Regions from separate parts of the Clostridium sp. YIM B02551 genome, predicted to be linked through region 1. Evidence: riboswitches for the same ligand, from Rfam matches in the RefSeq annotation. Region 1 holds a riboswitch; each other region holds the start of a gene.
The links. A riboswitch is a leader RNA that binds a small molecule or an ion and turns the genes downstream of it on or off. The one in region 1 is predicted to bind cobalamin.
Positions count from the first base shown of each region.

Region 1 (10,562 bases):
TCATGGGCTAGACATACTTACAGGAAAAGCAAATGAATGCGCTAGTAAATAGAAAACACTAATTAATGGGAGAGTAAAATGGGAGAAGTTATTGCACTTTGCATTAGCAAGGAAAAAGGGACAGCTAAAGATGAAATTCCTATTGCTAATTTTATTGAAGATTACGGTATTGAAGGTGATGCTCATGCAGGAAAATGGCACAGGCAAATAAGCTTACTTTCATTAGAACGCATAGAAGAATTTAGACAAAAAGGCGGCAAGGTGAAGTTTGGAGATTTTGGGGAGAATATTGTTGTGAAAGGAATTGAACTTACTAAGCTTCCTATTGGGACAAGACTTAAGTGTGGAGATGTCATCTTAGAAATGACACAAATAGGAAAGGAATGCCATAGCAGATGTCATATATTCTATTCCGTTGGAGACTGCATAATGCCTAGAGAAGGAGTATTCTGTAGAGTTATTAGAGGAGGAGTCTTAACTATAGGAGAAAAAATAGGACTTTTAAGTGAGGATGAGAGGCAGAGGAATTTAACAAATCAAGGGTGATAGAAGAAACATAAGTTCAAAATCTTTTATTGTCTTATCAAATTTGATTATAAAGAATAACAAATAACTTTGGTTAGGGGAGCGTACTATGGAAAAGAGATTCACACATTTTAATAAGGCTGGAAATGCTGTAATGGTCGATGTAAGCGAAAAATCCAACACAAGTAGAAAAGCTATTGCCAAAGGTAATATAAAAATGAATAAGGAAACCCTTGATCTTATAAGTGAAGGAAAAATAGGAAAAGGAGATGTACTTGGAGTTGCAAGAGTTGCAGCGATAATGGGCAGCAAAAGGGCACAGGATATTATTCCTATGTGTCATACTCTCATAATAACTAACTGCCAAGTTGATTTCGAGATAGATTATAAGAATAATTGTATTCAAATTGAAGCTATAGTAAAGACAACAGGAAAAACTGGCGTTGAAATGGAGGCATTAACTTCAGTCTCAATTGCTGCACTTACTATATATGATATGTGTAAAGCTGTGGACAAGAGTATGATTATTGAAAATATATACTTAACTCAGAAAAGTGGAGGAAAGAGTGGGGATTATGTTAGACATGTACTGTAGAACTATTAGCTACTTAAGAATTTCAATTACGGATAATTGTAATCTAAGATGTATATACTGCCTTGGAAAAGGTAATACATATTTTAAAAAGGAGCATGAATTGTTGTCCTTCGATGAAGTTATTAGAGTTGTAAGTATTGCAGCTAAGTTAGGTATAGAAAAAATCAGAATTACTGGGGGAGAACCTCTAATGAGGAAAAATGTATGCAGCCTAGTAAGAAAAATTAAAAATGTTGAAGGTATTAAAGAAGTGCTAATGACTACTAATGGAATTCTACTTAATGAATACTTAGAAGAGCTAATTGATAGTGGTGTTAATAAAATCAATTTAAGTCTAGATAGTATAGATCATGAGAAATATAGAAAATTAACAGGAGGGGGTGAGCTTAGTACAATAATTGAAGTTATTGATAGATGTATAGAAAAAGGTGTGATTTTAAAACTTAATACAGTAATTATTAATAGCTATAATAATGGTGAAATTTTAAATCTTATAAAATTTGCACTAGAAAGAAATATAGATATTCGCTTTATTGAGATGATGCCAATAGGGCTTAGTAAAGGGACAGAAGGTATAACCTCAGATGAAATTAAAAATATAATTGAAGAGGAGTATATTCTTAAACCTTATGAAGGAAATATTTTAGGCTCCGGGCCAGCTATATATTATTATGCTCATAGTAAAAATTATAACAGAGGAGGAAGAATAGGATTTATAAGTCCATTAACTCATAATTTTTGTAGTTCATGCAATAGGCTTAGAATAACTTCTGATGGTTTTCTAAAGCAATGTTTGCATTGGAAATATGGTGTTGATTTGAAAAACATATTAAGAAAAGGAGTTTCAGATGATGAACTTGAGAAAATAATTAAAAATACAATTCTAAATAAGCCGAATAAACATAATTTTGGAACAAACAATCAAGACGAAGATAAAAGGCTTATGTCACAGATTGGTGGATAAAGGCAAGAGAGTTTTTCTAAAAGAATACACAGAATTATAATCTTGAACAAAATAACTATACTTGTTTAATGTAATGTGCTATTATACCATTTGTATATAATATAGGTTTAATCGTAGTTGATTAATTAAAAGGGAAGTTGGGTGAAAATCCCTCACGGTCCCGCCACTGTAAAAGAGTAGTTCTTATAAAATATGTCACTGAGATATCTTGGGAAGGCTTATAAGAATGTAGATACTTAAGTCAGGAGACCTGCCTATATTTTGAGAAAATAACTCTACGGATGATAGGGGGTATTTGTAATGATAAATGTTTATATTTATTTTCGCAATTATGCCTCTTGACGAATAAAGTTAAGAGGCTTTTTAAATGAGAATATTATATAAAGGATGGAAAACTTTTTGGAGACAATAAAATCAAATATACAAGAAAAGAAATATTCAGGATTCGTTAGATATATTATTGCTGTACTAGCATTGCATATCATAGGTATTGCACTATTACTAACAGGTGTTAGCGAGTATCCACAAATAATTGGTATGGCAGTTCTTTCTTATACATTAGGGCTTAGGCACGCTTTTGATGCAGACCATATAACTGCAATAGATAATACAGTTCGAAAGCTGGTGCAAGAAAGACAAAATCCAAAAGGAGTAGGTTTTCTATTTTCCTTTGGACATTCAACTGTAGTAATAATAATGGCAGCACTTACAGTTTTTGCAGTAAAGTGGACTGAAAGCAGTATGCCACAGTTTCAAAAGTATGGAGGTGCTATTTCACTTGCAGTTTCAGGTAGTTTCCTTCTTATTATTGGATTAGTTAACCTCTTCATGTGGAAGGATATTTTTAAAACTTTTTTAAAAGTAAGAAAAGGCACCTATAAGGAAGAAGAGCTAGATTATGACAATTCCAAAGGATTTATTAATAAATTAACTGGAATTGTGTACAAGTCTATTAGAAAAGGATGGCATGTGTATATACTAGGATTTCTATTTGGATTAGGGTTTGATACTGCAACTCAAGTTTCTCTTTTAGCAACTTCAGCAACTGCAGCAAGTCATGAGATACCGATTCTTGCCACGTTATCTTTCCCAATATTATTTACAGCAGGAATGAGTTTAATGGATACAGCAGACGGCTTCTTTATGTGCACGGCATACGAATGGGTTTTCTCAACACCAATTCGTAAAATCTATTACAATCTTACCATTACAGGGCTTTCAGTAATTGCAGCTTTGTTTATTGGATTCATTGAAATAATACAAATGATAACACCTATACTTGGACTAGATAATGAATTCTGTAATTTTATTAGTAACTTAGATTTTAATATTGCTGGTTATATTTTAGTTGGATTATTTATAGTGGTATGGGGAATATCCTATGCTGGTTGGAGGATACTTAATATAGGAGAAAAATAGAATTATTTGTAGGAGTACAATAAGCATAGTATAATTCTATTAAGATTAACAGTAAATTGGGGTGGTAATTTTGAATATAGAAAAAGTTAAGCAAGAAAACATGGAAGAGGTCATAAAGCTATCAATAGAAGTTTTTAAAAAAGAACAACATATACCGGAAGAATTAATTCCCATAAGTGAAGAATTTGAACCCATTTGGTGGTGTGGAAAATTAAATGGAGAAATAGTCGCTGTTGTTGCAAGTTGGAAAAAAGAAGGAGAATGGCATTGGGGCAGATACGCAGTTGATAAAAAGTTACGTGGAAAAGGTTTAGGTAAGAAGATTGCTTTATTTTCACTTAATGAAGTCTTTAACCTCGGAGCAGAGGAAATATATATTGAAGCAAGAGATATAACATTAAAAATGTTAGAAAAGTTAGGATGCGAAGTAATTGGAAATGCAGAAGATTTCTATGGAGATAGGGTAACACCTATTGTTTTAAAAAAGAATAAATTTATCCACAGATAAAGAATTAAGAGAAGCCATTTTATATTTATGGCTTCTCTTTTTTATAAGCTATTCAAGTTTTTCATTAATCATTTTTTCTACTAATTCTAAATAATCTCCATCATATTCGATTACTTTATTTGCGATAAGTAGTGCTATACCGTGTACTAAACTCCACATTGATATAGTATCTAAGTAATACATTTCTTTTTTAGTTGATATTGAATTAAGGTAATTTTCACAGCTCTTTTTAAAAATATCAAAAGGAGTATCATTAAGATGATGTAAATCTTTATTACTAATAAATATTGGATACTTATGTTCTGTAAGAAACATAAATTTTAAATATTCAGGATTTTCTACCATAAACTTAACGTAGGATTTTCCCATCTCAAGAATTTGAATTCTTGGATTATCAGGATATTTTTCTGTAGACTCTAATAAAGAAATAGAAAAAGCCTCCCAAACTTCTAAAGCTATTGAGTTAATTAAATCTTCTTTATCTTTAAAATGCTTATATGGTGCAGTATGACTAACACCACACATACTAGCAACTTTTCTTAATGAAAACCTTTCAAAACCTTCTTTGTTTAAAAGCTGTAGACCATTTCTTATCATATCTTCTTTTAATGTGCCATGATGATAGTTATCTTTTGCCATTTAGTTTTTCCTCCAAAAAATTTTCTAAAAAAAATTATATCATAAAATGTTGACAGTGTAAACTTAGTGAAATATAATACAAATATAAAGTTTACAGTGTAAACATACTAAAAGGAGGATAACTATGAATATATTGTTAGTTAGTGATGGTGAAGCTACAAGTAGCGTGGGAGAAAAACTTCAAGAAGAGTTACTTAAAAAACTTAGAGAGAGTAATTATAATTACAAATACTATAATGTTAAAGATGAGAAAATGAACAAATGTATAGGGTGTTTTAATTGTTGGTTAAAGACACCTGGTATATGTGTTTTTGATGATATAACTAGAGAAATAAGTAGAACTGAGATAAATAGTGATTTGTATATTGTTTTAAGTGAAATAAAATATGGATGCTATAGCCCTAAAATAAAAAGGGTATTAGATCGTGGTATATGCAAAATTCTGCCTTTCTTTAAAGATGTTAATGGTGAAATGCATCATGCACCACGTTACGAGAAGTATCCAGAGCTTGTTTTTGTCGGTTATGGTAGAGATATTACTGCTAATGAGGAAGAGACATTTAAAGGGTTAAATCAAGCAAATGCTATAAACTTTCAAAAGGATAATGCAGAAAGCTATGTATGTAGAGATGCAGCAGAAATTGAAAACTTGGTAAATAGTATATTAAGTTATATTAAAGTTGTGGGGGAGGAAATATAATGGGAAAATTATATTTTGTTAATGGAAGTCCAAGAGGTAATAACAGTGCTTCTATGTTTTTTATTGAGGAACTTACTAAGTTGATCCAACTTGAAAATGTTGAAGTAAATAATTGTACTATAAATAATAAGGTGAATTATGAAGAACTAGCAAGTTCAGATATATTAGTAATTACTTTCCCGCTATACGTAGATTCTTTACCATCGACAGTAGTTGAGTTTTTGGTTAATTTAGAAGAACAGGCTAAGATTATTAAAAAATCTGTAAAAGTTTATGGAGTAGTTAACTGCGGATTTTTTGAGGGAATACAAAATAGATATGCTCTTAAAATATTAGAACATTTCTGCAAAAAAGTAGGTTATGAGTGGAGATTTGGTGTAGGTATTGGAGCGGGAGAATTTATGAGAGGGACAAAAGATATTATTCCATTTAATAGCGAAATGAAAAAAGATGCATATAATGCATTCTTAGAAGTAAGTGAAGATATTGTTAGTAATTCAAATAAATCAAAAGATAACTTTTTTATATCCCCCAAAATACCTAGGGAGATGTTTTTTTCAGAAGGACAAAAAAATTGGGTGGAAGCTGCCAAGAGTATGTCTGTTAGTGAAGAGAAGTTATATGATAAGCCTTTTATAGGGAGTGTTTAATGAATAAATAAATTTTTATAAATAGAGTGTGCGAGAATTCTGCATACTCTATTTTTTTCTTTACAAAACAAAAAAAGAAATATAAAATAGTTTACATAGTGTAAACTATTTACTATGTGTAAACTAAGGAGGATAATAATGTTTAAACTATATGAAAAAAAGAGATTTCCTTTATTTATATTGATGCTTAATTTGTTTATTGCTTTATTGGGACAAGGCATGGTTATTCCAATATTACCTGACTATCTTAAGCAATTTAATGTTGCTGGAGCAGCTGCAGGATACCTAGTTGCAGCCTTTGGAGCAGCTCAATTCCTCTTTTCACCTATTGGTGGAAGACTTTCTGATAGGCATGGTAGAAAAATAATGATATTAGCAGGTTTATCTTTAACTGTAATTGCTGACTTTATATTTGCAATTTCACATACTTTAATGTTACTCTACATAGCTCGCATTATTGGGGGAATTGGACTAGGAATAATGGTTCCATCTGTTTTAGCATATGTTGCAGATATAACTACAAGAGAAACTAGAGCAAAAGGGATGGGGTATATAAGTGCAGCTATGAATTTAGGTATGGTATTAGGTCCAGGAATTGGAGGTATAATAGCTCAATTTGGATTAAGAGCGCCATATTTTTTAGCCTCATTTTTAGGACTGATTTCAACGTTACTAACTATAATACTTCCAGAAACTCTTCCAATAGAAAAAAGAAATATTTCAAAGGCATCAAAAAAGCAGGAGTCAATCATTAAACAACTTACAAGATCGTTTCATATGTCATATTTTAAATACTTGTTATTAATACTCGTTATGACTTTTGGGCTGGTTAGCTATGAAACAGTATACTCACTTTATGCAGAATATAAATATGGATTTAATTCTCAATATATTTCCATATTAATTACACTGGGTGCAGCCATTGGAATTCTAACTCAAGTATGGCTTTTAGATAAAGTAGTAACAAGATTTGGGGAGTTTAAGTTAATTAAGTTTTCTTTACTAATGTCATCAATTGCGCTTTTATTAATGATAGTAAAAGTAAATTTTATTTATCTTTTAGCTGTATCTTCTATATTTTTCGCATTTAATTCATTTTTAAGGCCAACTGTAAATACATTGTTATCGAATGAAGCAAAGAGTGATGAGCAAGGGTTTGTTTCTGGATTAAATACTACGTATACTAGTATGGGAAATATAATCGGCCCAATAATGGCAGGCAACCTTTTTGATATTAATTTTAATTTACCATATATATTGGGTGCATTAATTCTTTTTGGTACAATATTCTTAACTAAAAAAGATAAAGATGAGGTTATACAAAATGAGTGATTCATGGCATGAGAATTTAAAAAGTAAAAATCGACTTGAGATTATTGCTTCAGCAAGAGAATTATTTCTAGAAAATAATTTTTTTAATGTTAGCGTCAAGGATGTATGTAACTTAGCAGGAGTAAGCAGAGTTACTTTTTATAAACATTTTAAATCCATAGATGAGTTAATATTTGAAGTGCAAATGAATGTTTTAGATAATATGACGGAATATATAGTTAGTAGAGATAATAGTGATGTTAGTGGAATGGAAAGGCTTAAATTAATACTTAATGCTTGGATTCAATTTGCAAAAGAGCATAGGGAACAGATGAAATTTATTATTTTATTTGATCTTTATTATAATACCTATGATTCTGATGAAGAACTTAAAAATAAGTATGCGAACTTTGTTAGTAAGGAAAACCAAAATTATTTTCTGAATTCAGCAATTAACAAAGGAATAAGTGACGGAACACTAAGAAAAGATATAAATCCAATTAGAACTGGTTACTATATATTTCAAACGATAATGGGAGTTTTGCAAAGAATGAGCTATACTAAATTGCCTGAAAATAATGAAGATATTACGTTTGAAGATATTTCTTCATCTGTATTGGAGATGATCATAAATTCTATTAAAGCACAAAATATAAAAAATTGATTTTGGATTATATGGAACGTCTGGGTAAGTAATGCTTATCCAGGCTTTTTTATATTTAAAATTATTTAATTATTAATTAATAAATGTTAAGAATAGACAAACACTTACACAAAATGGTAACAAATTAATTATTTTTGTTAATTGTGAAGTGGTGTAAAGTGTTATAAAACCACGTCTCTTAGTGAATTATTCATGGGTTGGAAAAAATTAATTTGCAGTTAAATCTATCGAAAGATACTTTTCATACGATATATATTATGGTAAGATATTTATATCATAAATCAACAAATTTGTACTAAAATATACAAATTTCGGGTTTAAAAAATACATAAATACTGAAGGGGTGAGAAGATGGACATATTTCTATTGATTGGTATTGTTGTTGGGTTTTTTGCGGTTTTGACAGGATTACTTTTAAAAGGTGCTAGTGTTGCTATACTAGTAAATGGAGAAGCTGTAATAGTTATACTTGTAGGTACTATGGCTGCAGTAATGAATGCTTATACTTCAAAAGAATTCTTAAATATGCCAAAGCTATTTGGAGCTCTTTTTAGTAATAAAGTAAAGCAAGATCCAATAGACATCATAAACCTAATAATCAATTTAGCTCAAGAAACTCGTAGAAATGGATTACTATCGCTAGAGACTAAAATTCAAGAGATGGAAGCAGGTTTCATGAAGAGAGGTTTAGAGATGGTAGTTGATGGTGTTGAACCTGATATTTGTAGACAAGTCCTTGAAGGTGAAATTCAGGCTTTGGAAGAAAGACACAGAGTCGGAGCTTCAATGTTTACTACTGCAGGAGGAACGTCTCCTACACTTGGGGTTTTAGGTGCAGTTATAGGATTAATAGGAGCGCTTGGAAACCTAAATGATACTCAAAAGCTAGGAGAATCGATAGCTTCAGCTTTCGTTGCGACACTTTATGGTATTTTCTTTGGTTACGTTATTTGGCATCCATTTGCTTCAAGACTTAAAAGAAAGTCAACTGTAGAAGTGAGTAATATGGAATTAATGCTAGAAGGTATTTTATCTATACAAGAAGGAATAAATCCAAAGGCAATTGAACAAAAGTTAGCAAGTATGTTGAGTCCAAAAGACAGAAAAAGACTTGAAGAAGGTAGTAGCACTACTGAAAATTAATTGAGAGGAGGCCAATGATGAAACGTAAAAAAGAACATCATGAAGAACATGTTGATGAAACATGGCTTCTTCCATATTCAGACATGTTGACACTTCTATTGGCACTTTTCATAGTAATGTTTGCAATGAGTCAAGTAGATAACAAAAAACTTGCAAGAGTAAGTCAAACATTCAATGCAATTTTTGCTGGTGGTAAAGGTGTCTTAGTTGATAGTGGCGGAGATACTCCTGGGGCAGCAGCAGTAACAAATAGTATAATGGAACAAGATAAGATGGCTGATATTAAAGTAGCCTTAGATGAAGAGATCAAAAGCAATGGATATGATAATCAAGTAAAAGTGAATCTTGGTGCAGAAGGATTAAGTATTAATATTCAAGATACAGTGCTTTTCAATTCAGGTGAAGCAGATGTTCTAGAAAAATTTAATCCAGTGCTTTTACAAATATCTGGTATGATAAAAGATTTAGATAATGAGATAAGAATTAGTGGACATACTGATAATATACCCATAAAGAATGCAAAGTTCCGTTCAAATTGGGACTTAAGTTATATGCGTGCCTCAAATGTTATGGAGTTCTTCGTTCATAGTGGTAAGGTTGCGCCAGAGAAATTTTCAATTGAGGCTGATGGTGAATATAGACCTAAATATGACAATTCCACAGCCGAAGGAAGGGCTAAAAATCGAAGCATAGACATACTAGTAGTCCGTAAATATGCGCTTAATGATAAAAAATCAGAATAGTTATTTATGGAGGAAGTATATGAGTGAGGTTGAAAGGAAAGAGGCAATATACACAATAGTTAATTTTCATACAATATTTCAAAAGGAAGTTCTAGATTTATTTCCATACTGGGTTTCAGGACTTAGCCCACTTTTATCAAGGGCCCTTATTGAGATATATAATTCTCAGGATATAACTCCGTCTATTTTAAACAAGAGATTATCAATTACAGTTCCTAATACTAGTAGATGTTTACAGCAATTGAGCGATTTGGGCTATATAGTTAAAATTAAAGATAAGGCTGATAGAAGAATTACTCATATTAAACTAACTGAAAAGGGACTAGCTTTAGTTGGAAAGTCTATTGAAATTATGGAGAGTATATTGTTAGAGAAACTAAGTGTATTAGAAGTGGGCGAGATAGTTAAGCTTTCGGAAGCATTTACTACAATCAAAGATTTACTTGAAAAGATAGGAAAATCAAGCACTAAAATATACGAAGATAAAAAAGCATTTTAAATATGTAAGTTAAGTTATTAAGGCTACATCATATAATTTATAATTTAGCCTTAATTCATTTTTAGGTAGTTCAAATTAATTTTGAACTACCTATTTTTATTATTCATTTGTATAGATAAAATAAAGTCATCAATCATAATCTTAAAGCTTTCCTCTATATTAGCTGGCCCTTGGAAGTAACCTAGTGAATGTAGAGAAACGA
Region 1 covers NZ_JAKGTF010000009.1:82,591-93,152, reverse strand. The annotation lists gene L1S47_RS12035 (molybdenum cofactor biosynthesis protein B) at 1-52, shown strand, start outside; gene L1S47_RS12030 (MOSC domain-containing protein) at 79-546, shown strand; gene moaC (cyclic pyranopterin monophosphate synthase MoaC) at 635-1,120, shown strand; gene moaA (GTP 3',8-cyclase MoaA) at 1,101-2,084, shown strand; cobalamin riboswitch at 2,171-2,357, shown strand; gene L1S47_RS12015 (HoxN/HupN/NixA family nickel/cobalt transporter) at 2,484-3,503, shown strand; gene L1S47_RS12010 (GNAT family N-acetyltransferase) at 3,574-4,011, shown strand; gene L1S47_RS12005 (TetR/AcrR family transcriptional regulator) at 4,060-4,650, opposite strand; gene L1S47_RS12000 (NAD(P)H-dependent oxidoreductase) at 4,775-5,350, shown strand; gene L1S47_RS11995 (flavodoxin) at 5,350-6,000, shown strand; gene L1S47_RS11990 (MFS transporter) at 6,139-7,332, shown strand; gene L1S47_RS11985 (TetR/AcrR family transcriptional regulator) at 7,325-7,975, shown strand; gene motA (flagellar motor stator protein MotA) at 8,327-9,118, shown strand; gene L1S47_RS11975 (flagellar motor protein MotB) at 9,136-9,861, shown strand; gene L1S47_RS11970 (MarR family winged helix-turn-helix transcriptional regulator) at 9,881-10,360, shown strand; gene L1S47_RS11965 (TetR/AcrR family transcriptional regulator) at 10,447-10,562, opposite strand, start outside.

Region 2 (10,562 bases), on a different contig from region 1:
CTTGTCCACTAAGTCTTATTATCTTTTTTCCGGATGATACCAATGTATTTTCTACATTACTAGAAATAACACCTGTACCTCCTAATATATATACATTTTTAGCTCCTAGTCTATTTATTTCATTAGCTGTAGCTTCTGGTATTGACTTAGCCTCAGTTAATAATATAGGACAATTTAATTTATATGCAAGTGAAACACCTGCTAATGCATCAGGAAAATCATACGCATAGGCTAAAACTACATTTTCAGAAGTACTCCAACCTGCTTTACTTACAGCTACACCTGTCTCTATTCTTGTTGAGCCGCTATACCTCACTTTGCCACTAACTGATAAAGCTTTTGCATCTAGCTTTATTCCAGTAGAAATAAGAGCAAACGCTAACAAGAAAACTATAATCCTTATTGATTTGTATTTTTTCAAAACTTTCCCTCCATAACCATAGTTATTTATATGAGATTAATTAGAAAATAGCTATCTCTGTTCCAGAATAATAGTTATGCAATCAGCTGCTTTCTAACAAATTCATATACTTTTTTAATTATATTATACATTTCCTCCTAACTTTTTACAACTTAAGTTACCTAATATAAGTATTTTTAATAGAAGTTTACTAAAAGCTCATTTCTATTTAAATTTTCTTCTTTTAAATTTAATCCATACACCTTATTTAATAACTTTATATCTAAAAATTCCTCTGGAGCATACTCTCCCTCTATCTTTCCACCATGAAAAACTATCAGTCTCTTGGAAAATTTTAAAGCAAGATTTATATCATGATTTACAACAATTATTATTTTATTTTCTTTTTTATTTATTTCTCTTAGTAGTCCCATTACAGATAACTGATGCTTTATATCAAGGTGTGCAAGTGGTTCATCTAATATAATGCACTTAGCATCCTGGCATAGTGCCCTTGCTAAAAAAACTCTACTTCTCTCACCCCCACTTATTTCTCTTATACTTCTATCTTTTAAATCAAATATACCTGCAATCTTCATAGCTTCGTTAACTTTATTGATATCTTCTAAACTTTCACTAGAAAAACCTTTCTGCAAGTAACTTCTACCCATCATCACAGTATCATAGCAACTAAATTCCATATCAAATGAAGCTATTTGTGGCACATAGCTTATTTTTCCTGCAAACTCTTTTGCTTTGTATTTATTGATATTTTCACCTTCAAGTAATATTTCTCCCTCTTGTGCTCTAAGTGCTCTAATTAAATGCTTTATAAATGTAGTCTTTCCACTTCCATTTGGTCCTATTATTGAGTAGAATCCTCCATATGAAAATTCTACTGATAAGTTTTTTAATATTAAATTATTCCTAGACTTATAACTTAAATCTTTAACATTCAAAAAATTCATTACTAACCTCTTTTCTTTTGTACTAATAAATACATAAAGTACGGCGCTCCTATTAGAGCTGTTATGGCTCCTACAGGAAGTTCTGTTGGAGGGATTATAGTTCTTGATATTGTATCACAAACGACTAAAAAAATTCCACCAAACAACGCAGAAAACGGTATAACTTCTCTATTATTACTTCCTACTATAATTCTAACTATATGTGGAATTACCAAACCTACAAATCCAATTATTCCACTAAAAGAAACTAAAGTTGCCACGATTAATGATGATAATATTACTAGAAACTTCTTAATATTTTCTCCCTGGACGCCTAAACTATAAGCACTATCTTCACCAAGTGATAGTATATTAATATCTTTATATTTTGAATATATTAAAAATCCCCCAATGAGTACTATTGGCAGAACCATTAATACTTGTGAATAACTTGAACTATTAAAACTGCCCAAGGTCCAAAATATTATTTTATCCATTGCCTCCTTCTTAAGAATCATCATAAGTGAGATTAAGGAACTAAATAAGAAATTTACGGCTATTCCTGATAGCAATAGTGTTTCTGTAGGTATTTTTCCACCTACTTTAGCTATGTTATACACAAGCAATATTGTAGTTATAGCTCCTATAAATGCCAGAAGTGTTATGTATATATAATTACTACTTTCTAGATTAAACACTAATCCAACAGCTGCCCCTAAAGCTGCACCTGATGATACTCCTAAAACATAGGGATCCCCCATAGAGTTTTTAAATATCCCTTGAAAAGTGGCTCCGCTAACAGCCAAACCTATTCCTGTTAGCATTGCCATAAGTATTCTTGGTCCCCTTATATTCACTATAATTTTTGACATTATATCTCCGTTATATTTACCTAGTATAGTATCTTTAATAATTGCTAGTACCTTATTAAATGAAATATCTGCTGCTCCCAACGTAAGAGAATATAATGCTAATATAACTAATAAAATTAAAACTATAAAAAATAACTTTCTATGCTTCACTTTTTTCTCCTATTATTTAAAAGCTTCTGGGTGAAGTATTTTAGCCAATGCTTCTAATCCATCTGCCTGTCTTGGTCCCTGTCTAGATAACATATTATCATCTATCTCATATACTTTTCCTTCTTTAACAGCATTTAATTCCTTATATCCTTCGCCAGTTGTAAAACCTTCTTTAGAATTATATTTATCTGACAAAACTATAACTTGTGGATTTTTTTCCATAAGTTTTTCTTTTGAATAATTCCATCCATCTACGTCTTTTGCTATATTATCCCCACCAGCTTTTTCTATGATTTGACCAATAAAAGTATCTCCTCCTGCAGTAAAATCTGATTTTCCAAATCCTACAACGTAGTAAATACTGGGACGTGATAATCCACTAATCTTCTTCTCTACATCTGCTACCTTTTTCTTCATTCCATCTATTATTTCTTGACCTTTTTTCTCTTTACCTAATATCTTTGAAATGTCTTGAATATTTTTATAAGCTCCATCAAATGAATCTTCTCCATATAGTACCGCTACATTAATTCCTAATGCTTCAAGCTTATTTACTAATTCCTTACTAAAATGAGCTCCTGCTATTACTAAATCTGGCTTTAATTCTGTTATTTTTTCTATATTAGGTTCAGTAATTTCCCCAACTGATTCAATATTTTTTGCCTTTTCTGGATAATCACAATAATTTGATCTGCCCACTAATACTTCTTCAGATCCAAGGGCAAATATAGTTTCTGTTGCTCCTGGAGATACTGATATAACTCTTTGAGGAGTTTTATCTAAAGTTATTTCCCTGTTATATGAATCAGTTATCTTTATAGCTGTATCTTTCTTTTCTACGTTATTACTTGAACATGACACTAATACAAAAATTGATATTAAAGTTATGATTACTGTTATTACTTTCTTATTAATTCTCATTGAATTTCCTCCTAAATTAAATTGTTCAATTTTATCATAAGTAAGATATATATGACCATAATTAATATGGTTGATGTGTAAAGAAGTTTAATTGATTTAATTATGTCATATGCTTCTAGTTCTTTTTTCTTATCTCCTATATATGGTTTCTCTAGTTTTTTTCCAAAATAACTAGTAGGTCCACCTAGCCTTATTCCTAATGCACCAGCTCCAGCAGCTTCAGGGTGGGCAGAGTTAGGACTTTTATGATTTTTTCTATCTCTAACAAAAATATAAAATGCTCCTTTAGTATCATATCTAAGGAAAAATGATGAAATAACAATTAAAATTCCACTTATTCTAGCTGGTATCAAGTTAAACAAATCATCAATTTTAGCTGAAAAAAATCCTAAGTACATATACTTATCGTTTTTATAACCAACCATAGAATCCAGTGTATTTATAGCCTTATATGCCATAGCTAAGGGAGCCCCCCCTATAATTGCAAAAAACAATGGGGCAATTACTCCATCTGAAGTATTTTCAAGAATTGTCTCAATTGTAGCTCTGCATATTCCTTCCTTATCTAATTCTTTGGTATCTCTAGAAACTAAATATGATATCCTTTCTCTTGCTTTACTTATATCTTCTTCTTTCAATGGCTTATATACTTTATATCCTTCAACACTTAAACACTTGGGTGCAATTGTAGTCCATAAAATTAAGATGTTAATTAAGTGATATAAATATATATTTATATTATGAGCTAATTTTAAAATTCCATATGTGACCATAAACACAATTAGAATTGTTGAAATACATAATAATGGTCCCCAATAATATCTTAATTTCTTATTACTAGGATTTTTACTCCGTGCAAACTTCTCAAAAGCTTTTATATATTTCCCAATAAATTTTACCGGATGAGGGAACCTGTATGGATCTCCTATTACCATATCTAGTAAAAAACTCAAAAACAAATCCATACTTATACCCCCTCATTTAAAATCCTATATATCTTCTCCATATCTAAAGACTTCCTAACTATTGATGCTAGTTCATCATACTGACTATTCTTATAATCATAATAATTAAATACTTTATTTTGAAGTTCTATATTAAATGTTCTTCTAACTTTATTTAATAATTGTAATGTAAATTCTCCATTATCAAAAATACCATGAAAATAAGTTCCTATCACCTTCTCATCTTGTGATAAAACTCCATCTTCGCCATCAGTTGAGGTCAATTTTATGAAGTTTTTAATACCAGATGTTTCAGTTATATAAGTTTTTCCCATATGAATCTCATATCCTTTGACCTTATTTCCTGATAGGTTTTCGTATCCTTCTGAAAGCACAGTATTCTTGTCTTTCTCAAATTCTGTGTATATTGGAAGTAATCCTAGGCCCGTTTCCTTCGATAAATTGCTTTCTACACCTGAAACATCACTAACTTCTCTTCCTAACATTTGATATCCACCACATATACCAAAGATGAACTTTCCTTTCTCTCTCTCTTTAATTATCTTGTCATACATGCCACTTTCCTTAAGGGCCTTTAAATCTCCAATGGTACTTTTGCTTCCAGGAAGTATTATTAAATGATATTTATCTATTTCTTGATTTAGTTCAACAAATTCAACCCTAACCCCAGTATTTAGGGCCAATGAATTAAAATCCGTGAAATTAGACATATACGGTACTTTTATTACCGCAACTTTCAAATCCCCATCTCTATTAAACTTACTAAAGTCTGTCACGCTATCTTCATCTTCCAAATCTAGCTTGAAATGTGGAATTACTCCTACAACTGGTACTCCTGTAAGCTCCTCTATCTGCTTAAGTCCCGGTTCTAAAAGTTCTATACTCCCCCTAAACTTATTTATTATAATTCCTTTAATTAATTTTCTCTCCTCTTCAGGTAATAGCATAATAGTCCCATATAAGGATGCAAAAACCCCACCCTTATCTATATCTCCTACTAATAAGACTGGACTTTCTGCGATTTTTGCCATACCCATATTTACAAATTCATCCGAAAGATTTATTTCTGCTGGGCTGCCTGCCCCTTCAATAACTATGACTTCATGTCTAGAGCTAATATCTCCATAAACATTCTGAATTTTTTCTTTTAATTCCTTTTTCTTTTTAAAGTAATCAACAGCATCTAAGTTATCCCAAACCTCACCTAATAAAACCACTTGAGATTTTCTGTCTGAAGTAGGCTTTAACAAAATAGGATTCATTTTGGAACTTGGAACTTTATAACATGCTTCTGCTTGCATTATTTGTGCTCTTCCCATCTCATGTCCATCAGGTGTAACTCCAGAATTCAAAGACATATTTTGCGACTTGAAAGGGAAAACATCATAATTATCTTCTGTAAATATTCTACATAGAGCAGTACACAAAATACTTTTCCCTACTGTTGATGCTGTTCCTTGTAACATTATACTTTTTGCTTTTTTCACAGTTATCCCCTCCCCTAATTGTCCTTATTAATATACTTTATCTCTATTTCACCACCAAAAATATTTATTTCACTATAAGCTCCCTGCATAGGACTTACTCTATAAAATCCTTTTAATCCTAAAGACAAAATGCTACTAAACAAAGCTCTTATTACCCCTCCATGAGTGACAATTAATATAACTTCATTATCTTTATCACTCCTGAGTTTATCTAAAAAACTATTACATCTATAATAAAAATCCTTAAAGGAATCTCCTTCTGGGAATGTAAAACTGATATAATCTGCTATGAAACTTTTCCATTCCCCAGGAAATAATCTTTCTATATCTTTATAACTTAAGCCTTCCCACTTCCCAAAATCGATTTCTCGAAGTTCTTCGCTTAATACTATATCTTTAAACTTCTTATTCATTAATTGCAATGTTTCTATACATCTTTTTTGAGGTGAGCAATATACTTTTGAAATATTATATTCCTTAAGTAATTCTCCTAACTTAATTGCTTGTTTCTCTCCTTCTTCATTTAAGGCGTATTCACTTTTCCCTTGATATAAACCTTTGAAGTTTCCTTCTGTTTCTCCGTGCCTAACTAATAATATCTTCATTTTTTCTCCTAAAATAAATAACAACTATAAATCAAAAATACCAGTAACTCATTTAATTCTACTGATGCACCTAATATGTCTCCTGTTACCCCGCCTATTCTTTTCTCTATATAATTCCTAAATAGTATTGTGAAAAAAAAGCAAATGATTAGTAAAATCACTCCTTTTTTTCTTCCTATAATAGAAATCAACGTAATCCCTGTCAATAATGCAATAACAAAGTTCTTTTTCTCTAATACTCCAATAAATAAATCCCCCATGCCTTCTTTTTCTCTAGCATACTTTCTTTTATACATTAGAAGAGTAATCAAAGTTCTTGAAATGATAGGTGCTAAAATGATACCTTTATATACTTCTATAGGGTTTATTGAAGAGAGTGTACTAATCTTACCTACTATTAAAAATATTATTCCTAATGCTCCAAAGGTTCCAACTCTTGAGTCTTTCATTATCTCAAGTATTTTCTCTTTACTTCTACCTGAAAAAATCCCATCTATGGTATCACCTAAACCATCTATATGAATAGCACCAGTAATAACTACATGAGAAATTACGGTTATAAAAATAGAAATATTAAAAGGGAATACTCTACTACCTATATAAAATATAGCTGCTTCTAAAACACCAACAATAAGTCCTACTAATGGAAAAAAAGCTACGCCTTTTTGAAAGTTTTCTCTTTCAACTTTTAAATTAATATTTATAGGTATTCTAGTCATAAATTGAAGTATCAATATGAAATTTTTCAAGGTTATTCCCCCTTAATCTTAACTGGTATACCGCTTATAACTAAAAATACCTTATCTGCTTCTTTTGCAATATATTGATTTACTCTTCCTGCAATATCTCTAAATTCTCTTCCTAACTTATGTTCTGGAACAAGCCCTGCTCCAACTTCATTTGTAACAATGATAATCTCTGTCCCATAGTTATCTTCAATATTTTTAAATTCCTTTATCATAAAAGAAACTTCTTTTAAAATATCTTCTTCTTTTTTACTATAATCAACTTTAATTATATCTTCCTCTTCAAAAGATTCCATATTCATAAATAGTAGATTTGTAATCATAACAGTAATACAATCTAAGATAATTCCATCATATGCATCTTTGATTTTTGTAGCTATATCTTCATAAGCTTCTAATGTATCCCAATTTGGATTTCTACTACTTCTATGTTTTTGTATTCTTTTCTTCATTTCACCATCTAAAGGTATTGATGTTGCAATATATAATACTTTTTCTTTATCCTTAAGTAACGCTTCTCCAAAAGAAGACTTTCCACTTCTGGCCCCTCCTGTCACTAAAATCATATTTCTTCCCTCCATAGGTCTTTATAATCTTTTATATCTACATTTCCTTCCTCAAAAGTTCCCATTTCATTTATAACTTTTAATGAGTTTTCTATAATATTAATTGCAAGTGGGCATCCTGATCCCTCTCCAAGTCTCATTGAAAGATTTAACATTGGATTTAATCCTAGTTCATTAATTGCAATATTATAACCCTGTTCCTTTGAAATATGGGATGGGAACATATAACTCTTTGTTTCAGGATCTATTCTATATGCAATTAAAGCTGCTACTGCTGAAATATATCCATCTATAACTATTGGTAATTCATACTTTTTAGCTCCAAGATACAATCCAACCATTCCAGCTATATCAAAGCCTCCAACTTTATGTAATACATCCATAGGATCTTCTTTAATAGGTGAATTAACTTCTATTATTTTCTTGATAACCTGCTTTTTTAAGGTTAGTTGATCATCTTTAAGCCCTGCTCCTCTTCCTACAGCTTCGTCAATATCACAATTGGTTAGTGCAATAAGTACTGAAGAAGAGCTAGTAGTGTTACCTATTCCCATTTCCCCTGTACCGATAATATCATACCCTTGCTTTTTTAGTTCATGGGCTATTTCTATCCCAATATTAATAGCCTCGTTTGCTTCTTCAAGATTCATTGCTTCACCCTTTGCTATGTTAGATGTACCTTTTCTTATTTTTTTTCTTATTAAACCTGGATAATTAATTTCTTCATTAATCCCAATATCTATAACTTTAAGATCACAATTATTAACTCTAGCAAGAACCCCTATGCCTGTAATTCCTCTTAGGAAATTTATTGTCTGCATAGCAGTAACACTTTGAGGTGCTGATGCTACCCCCTCTTCGCATACACCATTATCACTTGAAAAAATAACAATTGCTTTTTTATTTATTTCATTTTCTACCTTGCCTGTTATTCCTGCAAATTTAATTGCTATATTCTCTAATTCCCCAAGGCTACCAATAGGTTTAATTAAATTATCTAACTTTGTCTTTGCTTCAATCATAGCATTCTTGTGCATCTTCATCCCCCCAATAATATATAATAAATAAAAAAACCAGTGGGATACCCACTGGAAACATTAATCTAACATTTTAGCAATATAAAATAAGTCTATGTAATTCCTTTTATCTTTCATAATGCTAATCACTTAATGGTTTCCTTTCTCCCTCCGAAAAATTTACCTTATCACATCTTAGGCAGGTCTTCTGGCTTTGATTCATCCTACTCCCTATCCTTCCCAAGGTTTGTTCCCTCAGTGGTTTATATAGGTTTCATCCTCAATACAGTAGCGGGGGCTGCCTGGGCTTTTAACCCAATTCCCTTTTAACCAGCAAAATAACTTCTCTTAATCTAGAAAATACTATCTTTACTAGGCACCATAAGATATACTATTCAGTTTTATAAATAATATCACACTAACTATTCTTTGTAAATGTTCTATAAATTCTTCAAATTATCTATTAGTAATTTATTTAAATTTCTAGACTTTATTGCAAACCTTACATAAGTATCATCAAGCTTTTTAAAATTCGAACAATTTCTTATAAGTATTCCTTTGTTTAATAATATTTCATATAACTCACTAGTTTTCATTGTATCTAGCTTACAAAGAATGAAGTTACAATTTGTGTCATAAACCTTTTTAAATATTGATAACTTAGCTAATTCATTTTTCATATAACTTATTTCATTAGCTATCCATTCTCGACTTTTACTTATATATTTCTCATCTTTGTAAGATTTTTTTAAAGCTATTTCTGCAAAAGAATTTACATTCCAAGGAAGCTGATATTTCTTTAATTCTTCTATAAATTCCTTATCACTAGTTATTCCATATCCAAGTCTAGCTCCTGGCATACCGAAGAACTTAGTAAATGCTCTAATAATTACTAAGCATTTATAACTAGCTATTTTATCTATTAATGAACTATTTAATCTAGAGAACTCTACAAATGCCTCATCAACTATAATCTTTTTATTCTCTTTCTCTGCGAAATTCAATATATCTTGAAATTTCTCTTTATTTATTATATTCCCAGTAGGGTTATTGGGATTCCCTAAGATTATTCCATCAAACTTCTTTAAAGAGCTTAATATTTCACTATAATCATACTGAAAATCCTCAGTCAAATTTATATATTCAATTTCTGCACTATGCTTTAATGCAAAATCTTCATATTCAACGAAAGACGGCACAACTATTCCTAATTTTTTTATTTTACTTAAAATTAAGTCTAAGATCTCTGAGGCACCATTCCCAAGTATCATTTCATCACTAGATACATTTATATTCTCATATCTTAATAAGTATTCACTAATACTTGCCTTTAATTCTCTATACTGATAATCAGGATATCTCACTACTTCACTAAATAATTCCTCTATGCAATCTTTAAGTAAATCAGAAACACCTAAAGGATTTATATTAGAACTAAAATCTACAAGGTCTTTTCCCTTAAATACACCATTAGTATATATATCTCCACCATGCTTCCATCTTTCATTCTTCAAATTACTTCTCTCCTTTAGCTAAGTCTACTATGAATTTTTCTATTACAAAAGCTACTCCGTCTTCTTCATTACTCTTGGTTATAAAATCTGCTATACTTTTAATTTCTTCCTTGGCATTTCCCATCACAACACCTAGGCCTGCATATTCAATCATTTCAACATCATTATCTGCATCTCCGATTGCGATTACTTCCTCTTTAGCAATTCCTAGATATTCACCTAGTTTCTCCAATCCTGAAGCCTTATTGCACCCTCTATTCATAAATTCCAACATAAAGTCAACGCTTCTAATAACATTATACTCTTCAAATAATTCCTTAGGAACTTTTGGCGTAATTCTATCCAACACTTCCTTCTCTTCTTCTAATACTAC
Region 2 covers NZ_JAKGTF010000002.1:269,666-280,227, forward strand. The annotation lists gene L1S47_RS03955 (cell wall-binding repeat-containing protein) at 1-421, opposite strand, end outside; gene L1S47_RS03960 (ABC transporter ATP-binding protein) at 598-1,368, opposite strand; gene L1S47_RS03965 (iron ABC transporter permease) at 1,371-2,369, opposite strand; gene L1S47_RS03970 (ABC transporter substrate-binding protein) at 2,382-3,290, opposite strand; gene cbiB (adenosylcobinamide-phosphate synthase CbiB) at 3,302-4,255, opposite strand; gene L1S47_RS03980 (cobyric acid synthase) at 4,258-5,742, opposite strand; gene cobC (alpha-ribazole phosphatase) at 5,757-6,347, opposite strand; gene cobS (adenosylcobinamide-GDP ribazoletransferase) at 6,356-7,096, opposite strand; gene cobU (bifunctional adenosylcobinamide kinase/adenosylcobinamide-phosphate guanylyltransferase) at 7,099-7,659, opposite strand; gene cobT (nicotinate-nucleotide--dimethylbenzimidazole phosphoribosyltransferase) at 7,656-8,696, opposite strand; cobalamin riboswitch at 8,856-9,074, opposite strand; gene L1S47_RS04005 (histidinol-phosphate transaminase) at 9,116-10,189, opposite strand; gene L1S47_RS04010 (Cof-type HAD-IIB family hydrolase) at 10,191-10,562, opposite strand, start outside.
Region 2: another riboswitch for cobalamin. It lies ahead of cobT (nicotinate-nucleotide--dimethylbenzimidazole phosphoribosyltransferase); the one in region 1 lies ahead of L1S47_RS12015 (HoxN/HupN/NixA family nickel/cobalt transporter).

Region 3 (10,562 bases), on a different contig from region 1:
CCTTTGCCGTTTATTGTTACTGATAATTTATCAACTGCAGAAGTTGTATATCCAGTTCTCACACCAATCATGCCAGCCTTTACTTCTGGGAAAAATCCACCTATGTGTAGTCCTAAAACTCGGTCTACCTTTGGATTTTCGAGAACTCCTTCAGCAATCATAGGTTCTGCTCCAGCTGAGATTTCTTCTGCAGGTTGAAAAATCAACTTAACATTACCATTTAGTATAGATTTATATTTAGATAAAATTTTTGCTGTTCCAAGTAACATTGAAGTGTGGGCATCATGTCCACAAGCATGCATACAATTATTATTTGAGGCGAATTTTAAACCTGTTTCTTCTTTTATAGGTAATCCATCCATATCAGCTCTAATGGCAATAGTGGGACCAGGATTTTCGCCATTAATTAGTGCGCATATTCCAGTCTTGCTAAGAGTGATAAACTCAATATTCATTTTAGTTAATTCATTACAAACGAAATTATAAGTTTCTTCTATATCTAAGCCTGTTCCAGGAATTTTATGAAGTTCCCTTCTCCAGTTGATAATATCATCATGAATTTCTTTAGAAAGTTTTATAGGATCCATACTCATGCCCTCCTTCAAAATGAATTATTTCAGAAAATTATACTATAGTTTAAGAACTTTGTAAGTAAAAAAAATTTAAAAACTATCAAAAATTCAGTTGAGTTTTAAGTTCAACTAGAATTAATAATAATCATAAATTAAGTTTCATATTTAAAACTCATATTACATACTATGCGATTTCTTTGGACAGTATATAGTTATAAAAAAAATTAAAGCTACTAGATGAGGTGACTAAGGATGAAAAAATGGATATCAATGATTTTAGTGTGTATATTGCTAAATATTCAAATGCCAGTTATGTCACAAGAAATCATTAATGAAGAATATAAAAGCAAAATGAAGCAAGATATATTGACACTTATGTTAGCTTATCCAGGGTATATAAAAGATATTGAGATTGATGGCAGTAGAACTTTAATTATAATGAAGTCTGGCAAAAAGATATTATATGATGATATGAGAAAAAAAGGGCATGAAGAAAAATTAGATAATCCTGATCTTCAAGATATGTTAGAACAAGTTTATCCATTGGAATTTACAACAACAGTGATGAAAAAGGACTTTGATCCTGGAAGAGGAAGAAATTATGACTTATTACATGAAGTATATGGATCATCAAAAGGAGAGATTGAGAAAAATCTAAAGCCATTACAATATGGATTTGCAGGTTATAGGTTTAATGATAAAAACGGAGCTAGAACAGCATTAGAAACATCATTAAAAGAATTGATACCATTAGCAAAGACAAAACCAGATATATCTAATTGTCTTTATCCAGCTAGTGGAACTTATAACTATAGAGTTATCTCAGGTACTGGAAGATTAAGTCCACACTCCTTTGGAATAGCGATAGATCTTAAAAGTGATCCTAGAGATTATTGGAAGTGGAGTACTGAAAAAAAGGCAGAGGAAAGACTTAAGTCATATTCAAAGGATTTAGTTCAGGTTTTTGAAAAGAATAACTTTGTTTGGGGAGGAAAATGGGGGCATTTTGATATTCTTCACTTTGAGTATAGGCCAGAAATAATAATAAAAGCAAAATATTTTGGAAACTGGAAAGAAAGTGATGGAAGCTGGTATAAAGGTGCACCAGTAGATGATGAAGAAGTAAAGAAAGCTATTGAACTAATTGAAGATAAGTTAGACGATAATAAAGAAAAAACTACTCTTTCTGAAGCAGAAGATAAGGAACTGGTGGAATTTGTTCAAGACATATTTATTAATAGAAATAAGGCTATTTTGGATAAAAACTTAGAACTAATAGAATCACTATATGATACAAATAGTAAGTATGGAAAATGGGCTTATGAATATGAAGAAAGAAAAGTGAAATATTTAAATAACTGGGCAGAAAAGCAAGGAGTTAAATTCACTGAAATAATTCCTAAAGTAATTATAAGAAGAAGTAGAGGTGGGAATGATAGATATTCCTTTAATATAATGTGTAACACAGAGTATAAATATATATATGAAAATCTTCCGGACATTGTTAATAGTTCTAGAATAGGTACATATCATTCTTTACAACTTACTAAACAAGAAGGAGAATGGGTAATAACTAAGGAATGGTATACAGATCCATTTGCTGATTCCCTTAGTTTAGACAATATAAAAGCAGAAAGTATAAAACAACATATTATTTCCCAGGAAACTAGGGATATTTCCGACATAAATGAACGAAGAAAGGGAGCAATGCAATATGCAGATACCTACTGCGGAGCTGCTTCACTACCTGAGTATGGATTTAAATATAATAAGAATTATAGAGATTTTAATCCAGAAGGAGGAGATTGTGCAAACTTTGCATCACAAGTACTCCATGAAGGAGGTAAATTCAAAAAAAACTCTACTTGGAATTATAGTAAGGGAAGTGCTACAGGACCATGGGTAAATGCAGATAAGTTTACCTCATATATGATACATAGTGGAAGAGCATCTGTTATTGCACATGGAAGTTATGAAAAAGTTTATAAGGCATCATATAAATTGTTGCCGGGAGATTTTGTGGCCTATGAAAAAAAAGGCGATATCACACATATTTCTGTAGTATCAGGAGTAGATTCAAAGGGGTATACATTAGTTACTTGTCATAATACTGATAGAAATAATGTTCCTTGGGATCTAGGGTGGAGTGATAAAAAGATAAAATTCTGGTTAGTAAGAGTTCATTATTAATAGTAAGTATTGTTATAGACATAGTTATACTACAATGCTATAATCTTCATACAAAGTAAATATTGATAAAACATAGGTGACTAATAGGATAAAATAAATTTATTTAAATAAAGCCTTTAAATGTCCCAAAAGGGAATTAGTATAATAGGGAAACAGGTGAGATTCCTGTGCGGTCCCGCCGCTGTAAAAGAAGAGTCTTAGTTATAGAATCACTGGGAAACTGGGAAGATAAGCTAAGATTATGACACTTGAGCCAGAATACCTGCCTAAGTTTTTACACTAATAGGGTTTTTATGCGACTGATTAAGTCTCACATTATAAATTCTCAAAGTTTTTAAGTTCGACTAGGAATTTATGCATGCCATAAAATTGAGTCTCACTAAAAAACTTTTTAGGAATTTTTGTTCGGCTAAGAGTAATACATGCCATAAAAATTGCCAGAAACCGCAATTTTTAAACAAGTATTAATCAAGTCTCACGATAAAAATTCATCTCTACGAGCGATGGAGAGGGTGGCTAAATGGACAAAGTGATTTTAGGATTACCTTGATTATTTCTCATAGCCTTCTGACATTATTCAGAAGGTTTTATTTTTTTACATAAAGGAGTTTGTTATGAAAAAAGCAATTATAGTTTTAAGTTTTGGGACATCTTACTTAGATGCATTAGAAAAAAATATAGTACCGATGGAGAGAGAAGTTGAAGAAAGATTTGGGAAAGAGTATAAAGTAATTAGAGCATTTACTTCACATAAGATTATCAAAAAACTAAAAAAAGAACATGATATCAGCATTTTTACGCCAGAAGAAGCGTTAGATTCTTTACTGAATGAAGGATATGAAGAGGTAACTATACAACCCTTACATATAATACCTGGACAAGAATTTGATTATATAAAAAAGGTAGCTAATATTTACAAGTGTAAGTTCAATTATTTAAGAGTAGGACGTCCTTTGCTATATTTTCAATCTGATGAGGTTAACTTAGATTATGATGATTTAGTTTATGCAATTTCAAATAATCTACCTAAAAATAAGTGGGTTATATTAGCAGGGCATGGAACTCATCACCCAGGCAACTCTTGTTATGGATGTTTTCAAAATAGGCTTAGAGATTTAGACCATGGTAATATAATAATTGCAACAATTGAGGCGTATCCATCATTAGAAAATACTATAAAATACTTGAAAGATAGAGATATAAAAAGTGTTGTACTAGCACCATTCTTACTTGTAGTAGGAGATCATGCTAGAAAAGATATTTTCTCAAAGAAAGAAGATTCTTGGGCATCTACACTTAAGGGTGAGGGAATAGAAGTTGAAGAATTCAATGTTGGTTTAGGTGAATATGAAGAAGTAAGAAGTATTTATATGAAGCATCTAGAAGATGCCCTAAGTGGTAAATTCCAAGGGTTTGGAGAAAATTTAAAGGGATAGAATTATAGTGGAGCGTAATAAGTATCTTGAAGGAGTTTTTATATGAAATCTGTAGTTATTGCATCAAATTCATCTGGAGGAGGCAAAACAACATTTACAATAGGTTTAATGAATCTATTGAAGAAAAAAGGTTATGATATAGCAGGGTATAAAGTGGGACCAGACTATATTGATGGAGCCTTTCATGAAAAAATAACAGGAAAGCCTTCTAGAAATTTAGATTTCTTTTTACAGGGAGAAGAAGGACTTAAGGCAGCTTATAGTAGGAATAATGAGGATATAGGAATTATTGAAGGGGTTATGGGTGTGTATGATGGAATAGGAACAACTATAGAAGCCTCAACAGCACATGTATCAAAAATTTTAGGACTTCCGATTATTCTTGTAATTTCTCCCAAGGCTTCAAGTCTTACTTTTATAGCAGAACTAAAAGGAATACTTAATTTTTCAGACTGTGAATTTGCAGGAATAGTATTAAATAATATAAGCAAATCTTATTATATTTTCCTTAAGCAATTAATTGAAGAAACATTAAATATAAAGGTTTTAGGGTACTTACCCAAAGATGATAGAATTACTTTAGGATCAAGACATTTAGGGCTTGTTCAAAGTCAAGAGATTACAGATTTACAAGAAAAGATTGATGTTGTATCAAGTCTTATAGAAGAAGATGTAGACGTAAATTCAATCTTAGAATTAATGAAGGAAACAGATAAATTTAAAGATAATTATCACTTGGATTCCGTAGGAATTAGAATAGGAATTGCAAAAGATATAGCCTTTTCTTTTTACTATAAGGAGAACATAGAACTTCTGGAGGAGGCTGGAGAAGTTATATATTTTTCTCCTCTAAAAGATGAAAAAGTTCCAGAAAATTTGGACTTGATATATTTAGGTGGAGGATATCCAGAAGTTTTCAGTAATGAACTTACTAGAAATACTAGTTTTCTAAGCAGTTTAAGGAATGAACTAGAAAAAGGTACGCCCTGTTATGCTGAGTGCGGAGGGCTTATGTATTTAATGAAGTCTATTGATAATACTAATATGGTTGGCTTTTTTGATGGAGAAGCTTATATGACTAAGACGTTAAATAATTTTGGATATAATCACATAGATATCTCAAGGAATCAATTAATTAAAAGAAATTTATCAATAAATTCTCATGAGTTCCATAAATCTAAGGTTGAATGTAGTAATAAAACTGTGTATAAGCTTAATAAAAAGACCTTTAACGGGGGATTAAAAGAGTGGACATGTGGATATATAAAAAATAATACTCTTGGGGCATATGGACATGTACACTTTTTCTCTAATTTAGATTTTATAAAAGAAATTATAATTAGTTGTAAGGAGAGAAAAGATGCATTACGTTAAAAATCCTATGGAAATAGAATTAAAGAGTTTTGAAATAATAGGAAAAGAAATGGGCGAGCATAACTTTAATAAGGAAGAACTTTCAATTGTAAGGAGGGTTATACATACTACAGCAGATTTTGAATATAAAGATTTAGTTTATATAAGAGAAGGTGCAATAGAAGAAGCTAAGAAGTTACTTAAAAGTGGAGTGAAGATATATACTGATACCAACATGGTTGCAGCTGGTATAAATAAAAAGGCTTTAAAAGATCTAGGGTGTGAAGTAATAACATATGTTTCACTAGAAGAAGTGGCTATGAAGGCAAAAGAAGAAAAAACAACAAGATCAATGGCAGCTGTTAGCAAAGCAGTAGAGGAAGGGGTAGAATTCTTTGTGTTTGGGAATGCACCAACTGCATTGTTTATTTTAAAAGAGTTATGTGAAGAAAGAAAAGCAAGTCCTAAATTTATTATAGGAGCGCCTGTTGGTTTTGTGGGAGCAAAGGAGTCGAAGGAAGAAATAGAGAAGCTAAATATTCCTATGATAACAATAAGAGGTAGAAAAGGAGGAAGCAATGTAGCAGCAGCTATAGTTAATGCTTTAATGTACCTTTTAGTGGAGAGAGAATAATGTTTGAAATGTATGTAAATGCAGGTGGGAAAAAGCTTAGATGTGGGTATACAACTGGTTCTTGCGCAACAGCTGCAGCTAAGGCAGCAACTATGATGCTGTATAGCGAAAAGAAATTAAATTATGTAGAAATAGATACTCCAAGTGGAATAAAGCTTAATCTACAGATTGATTCCATTGAAAAAAGGGAGGATTATATATGCTGTTCCATTATAAAGGATGGAGGAGATGACCCAGATGTAACCCATGGGCTTGATATATGGGCAAAGGCAAAGAAGATTCCAAGTGGTTATATTCTTAAGGGTGGAAAAGGTGTAGGAGTAGTTAAGGGAGAAGGGCTTTACGTGAAAAAAGGTGAGCCTGCTATAAATCCAGTTCCCAGAGAAATGATAAAAAGAGAAGTGCTAAGTGTACTTCCAGAAAATAATGGAGTTGAAATAACTATTTACGTACCAAAGGGAGAAGAAGTTGCAAAAAAGACTTTTAATCCAAGACTTAATATAGAGGGTGGAATAAGTATTTTAGGAACCTCTGGTATAGTTTACCCAATGTCAGAAGAGGCTCTTAAGGAAACCATTGAAATAGAAATGAGAGCTAAGTCTGCCTATTATAAAGACATAATATTTATTTTTGGAAATATGGGAGAAAGATATGGAGAGACCTTGGGATATGACAAAAACAAGATGGTAACTATATCAAACTATGTAGGTAGTGCATTAGATGCAGCCAAATATAATGGGGTTAGAAAAGTTACTATAATTGGGCATATCGGAAAGCTTGGAAAAGTTGCGGGAGGAGTATTTAATACCCACTCAAAGGTATGTGATATGAGATTAGAAATACTTGCCTTAGAGTTAGCTTTAATGGGATGTCCCTTGGATTTAGTTAATAAAGTATATAATGAAAAGACCACAGAAGGTGCTGTGAAAATCATTCCTAAGGAGTATCATAAAGTATATGAGAATATAGGAATTAAGGTTAAGAATAAAATGGAGCAATATACTGGTAATGAAATAGAAGTTGAAGTAGTCTTATATTGGGGAGGAAAAGAACCCAAGCTTTTATTTGCAAGTGAAAAGGAGAACTATGATTAATTTAGTTGGATTAGGACCTGGAAGTAAGGAGTATATGATTTTAAAAGCTGTAAAAGTTCTAGAGGATAGCTCACTAATAATAGGCTTTAGTAGAGCTATAGATTCAATAGCTTTTGTTGATAATACTAAGAAAAAAGTGCAAAAACTTGCAGATATTGTGGATATAATCAAAGATAATGTGGATAAAAACATTAGTATAGTAGCTTCTGGAGATCCAACCTTTTATGGAGTATTGAACTATCTAAAAGAAAACTTGCAAGAAGAAATAAATGTGATTCCAGGATTAAGTTCCTTTCAATATTTAATGAGTAAATTGTCTCTTCCTTGGAATGAAGCGAAATTATCTTCACTACATGGAAGAGAAGGAGAATTTATTGAGGAAATAAAATCTTCAAAACTTACCATATGGCTTACTGACAATAAAAATACTCCTAATAAATTGGCAAAGGATATATTTGAAGAAAACATAGAGGCTAGAATTTATGTAGGGGAAAATTTATCTTATGAAGATGAGAAAATAACTATTGGAGCACCTGAAGAAATAATGAGTAAAATGTTTAGTAATTTAAGCGTATTGGTGGTGGAGAGAGAATGATATATATAAAAGATGAAGAGTTTATAAGAGGAAAGGTTCCTATGACTAAAGAAGAAGTAAGGATTTTATCAATTTCTAAATTGGAACTTAAAGACTCTTCAAAAGTACTTGATGTAGGGGCTGGAACAGGGTCTGTGTCCGTTCAAATGAGCAAGATGTGCAAAGATGTGATTGCTATTGAAAAAGAGCAAGATGCTTTTGACCTTATATTAGAGAATAAAAATAAATTTAATTGTGACAATCTTGAAGTTATATTAGGTGAGGCATTAGAGACGCTAAATGATTTCACTGATGATAATTTTGATGGGATTTTTATAGGTGGAAGTGGAGGAAACTTAGAAGAAATAATTTCAGTTTCTCATAAAAAACTTAAGAACTTAGGAAAAATAGTTTTAAACTTTATTACTATAGATAATTGTTATAAGGCATGTGAGACACTAAAGGCTTTAAATTATAATATTGAGATAACGCAGGTCAACATAAGCAAGAATGTAAAAGGAAGTTATATGCTAACAAGCAATAATGGAATCTTTATAGTTAGTGGAAGAAAGGAAACTACAAATGAATAAATTATATGGAATAGGAATGGGCCCAGGAGATCCAGAACTATTAACACTAAAAGCGGTTAAGGCAATAGAAGCTTCAGAGGTTATAGTTGCACCAACTTCAGAAGAAGGGGGAGTAAGTATTGCATATGAAACAGCTAAGGAGTATATAAATAAGGATACTAAGGTAATAATTGCTCATTTCCCTATGGGAAAAAAAGATACTAAATCGAAAGTGCAAGAGATATATGAGACTATAAAAAGAGAATTAGAAGAGGGCAAAACCGTAAGTTTTTTAACTATAGGAGATCCATTAGTATATTCAACATACGTACACCTTCTTAAATATATACAGAATAATGGTTTTACAGTAGAAACGATTCCAGGAATAACTTCATTTTGTGCTGCTGCATCATTAACAGACAGGCCAGTAGTTATGGGGAATGAAGCTCTATTAGTTATTCCAGCAGGGAAAGTTAATGAAATAAGAGATGAGAAGTATGTTGTTGTAATGAAGGTATATAAAAAGGAAAGAGAAGTAATTGAGACTCTTGAAGAAAAAGGTTTTGAGTATGTTATGGTAAGAAGAGCTGGTAGAGAAGGAGAAGCTATAATATACGATAAAGAGGAAATCTTTAAAGAGTGTGAATATATGTCACTTATATTAGCAAGTAGATAAGGAGGGGTATTTATGCTTTATTTTATTGGAGCAGGTCCTGGAGATGTAGACTTAATAACCGTAAAAGGAAGAGATATATTAACTAAATGTGATGTAGTAATATACGCAGGATCTTTAGTAAATGCAAAGCATTTAGAGTTTTGCAGGAAAGAATGCGAAATATATAATTCAGCAAATATGACACTTGAGGATGTTATAAATGTAATAAAGGAAAAACATTCTGAAGGAAAAACAATAGTTAGGCTTCATACTGGTGACCCATCAATCTATGGAGCAATAAAGGAACAAATGGATGAACTTGATATGCTTTCAATAGATTATGAAGTAATTCCAGGGGTAAGCTCCTTTACAGCAGCTGCAGCAGCTATTAAAAAAGAATTCACCCTTCCAAGTGTAAGTCAAACAGTAATTTTAACAAGAGTAGAAGGAAGAACTCCAGTACCTGAGAAAGAAGACTTAGAAAGATTAGCAGCGCATAAGGCATCCATGGCACTATTTTTATCAGTATCGATGATTGATAAAGTAGTTGATAAGCTTAAAAAGGGATATGGTACAGGGACAGTCCCAATTGCAGTGATAGAAAAAGCTACTTGGGAGGATGAAAGAATAATAGTAGGAACCTTAGATGATATTTCACAAAAAGTAAAAGAGGCAGGGATAAAGAAAACTGCTCAAATATTAGTAGGGGAATTTATTGATTGTGAGTATGAAAAATCCTTACTTTATGATAAGCATTTTACTCACGAGTTTAGAAAGGGAGTATAGAAAATGCTATATATTCTAAGTTTATCGAAGCTAGGAGATAAAATAGCTGAGAATATATCAGGAGAATTAGGTGGAAGGATAATTACTAAAGAAGTTATAGTAAGAGCTGGATTAAGTAATGTTGCAAAGGAAGCTATGGAAAATGCTAGAGGAATTATATTTATTTCTTCAACTGGAATAGCTTTAAGAGCAATTGCTCCATATTTAAAAGGAAAAACAGTGGATCCAGGTGTAGTTGTGGTGGATGCTGTTGGAAAGTTTTCTATAAGTCTCTTAAGCGGACATTTAGGAGGCGGAAACGAATTAGCACTTAAGGTTTCAGAAGTAATTAATGCAACTCCAGTAATAACAACAGCTACAGATGCATTAGGAATAAAGGCGCCGGATATTATAGCTAAAGAAAATAATCTACTAATTAATGATATGAAGAAAGCAAAAGAAATTTCTAGTTTGCTTACAGAAGGTGAGAAGATAGGGTTTATAGATACATTAGGTAAGATAGAAATACCAGAAGGATATGTAGAGGAAGATATAGATACAAAAGGAAAAGTTGTTGTTACAAATAAATTGTTAAATGAAGATGCTCTTGTACTTATAAGAAAAAATATAATACTAGGCATTGGGTGTAAGAAGGATACGTCATCAGATAAATTAAGTGAATTTATAAAGGAAGCATTAATTGAGCATGGATATTTATTA
Region 3 covers NZ_JAKGTF010000008.1:2,447-13,008, forward strand. The annotation lists gene L1S47_RS10535 (M20 family metallopeptidase) at 1-587, opposite strand, end outside; partial or broken gene L1S47_RS10540 (M15 family metallopeptidase) at 825-1,730, shown strand; gene L1S47_RS10545 (amidase domain-containing protein) at 1,716-2,762, shown strand; cobalamin riboswitch at 2,864-3,047, shown strand; gene L1S47_RS10550 (sirohydrochlorin cobaltochelatase) at 3,377-4,198, shown strand; gene L1S47_RS10555 (cobyrinate a,c-diamide synthase) at 4,241-5,572, shown strand; gene L1S47_RS10560 (precorrin-8X methylmutase) at 5,559-6,185, shown strand; gene cbiD (cobalt-precorrin-5B (C(1))-methyltransferase CbiD) at 6,185-7,279, shown strand; gene cbiE (precorrin-6y C5,15-methyltransferase (decarboxylating) subunit CbiE) at 7,272-7,874, shown strand; gene cbiT (precorrin-6Y C5,15-methyltransferase (decarboxylating) subunit CbiT) at 7,871-8,443, shown strand; gene L1S47_RS10580 (cobalt-factor II C(20)-methyltransferase) at 8,436-9,098, shown strand; gene cobM (precorrin-4 C(11)-methyltransferase) at 9,111-9,863, shown strand; gene cbiG (cobalt-precorrin 5A hydrolase) at 9,867-10,562, shown strand, end outside.
Region 3: another riboswitch for cobalamin. It lies ahead of L1S47_RS10550 (sirohydrochlorin cobaltochelatase); the one in region 1 lies ahead of L1S47_RS12015 (HoxN/HupN/NixA family nickel/cobalt transporter).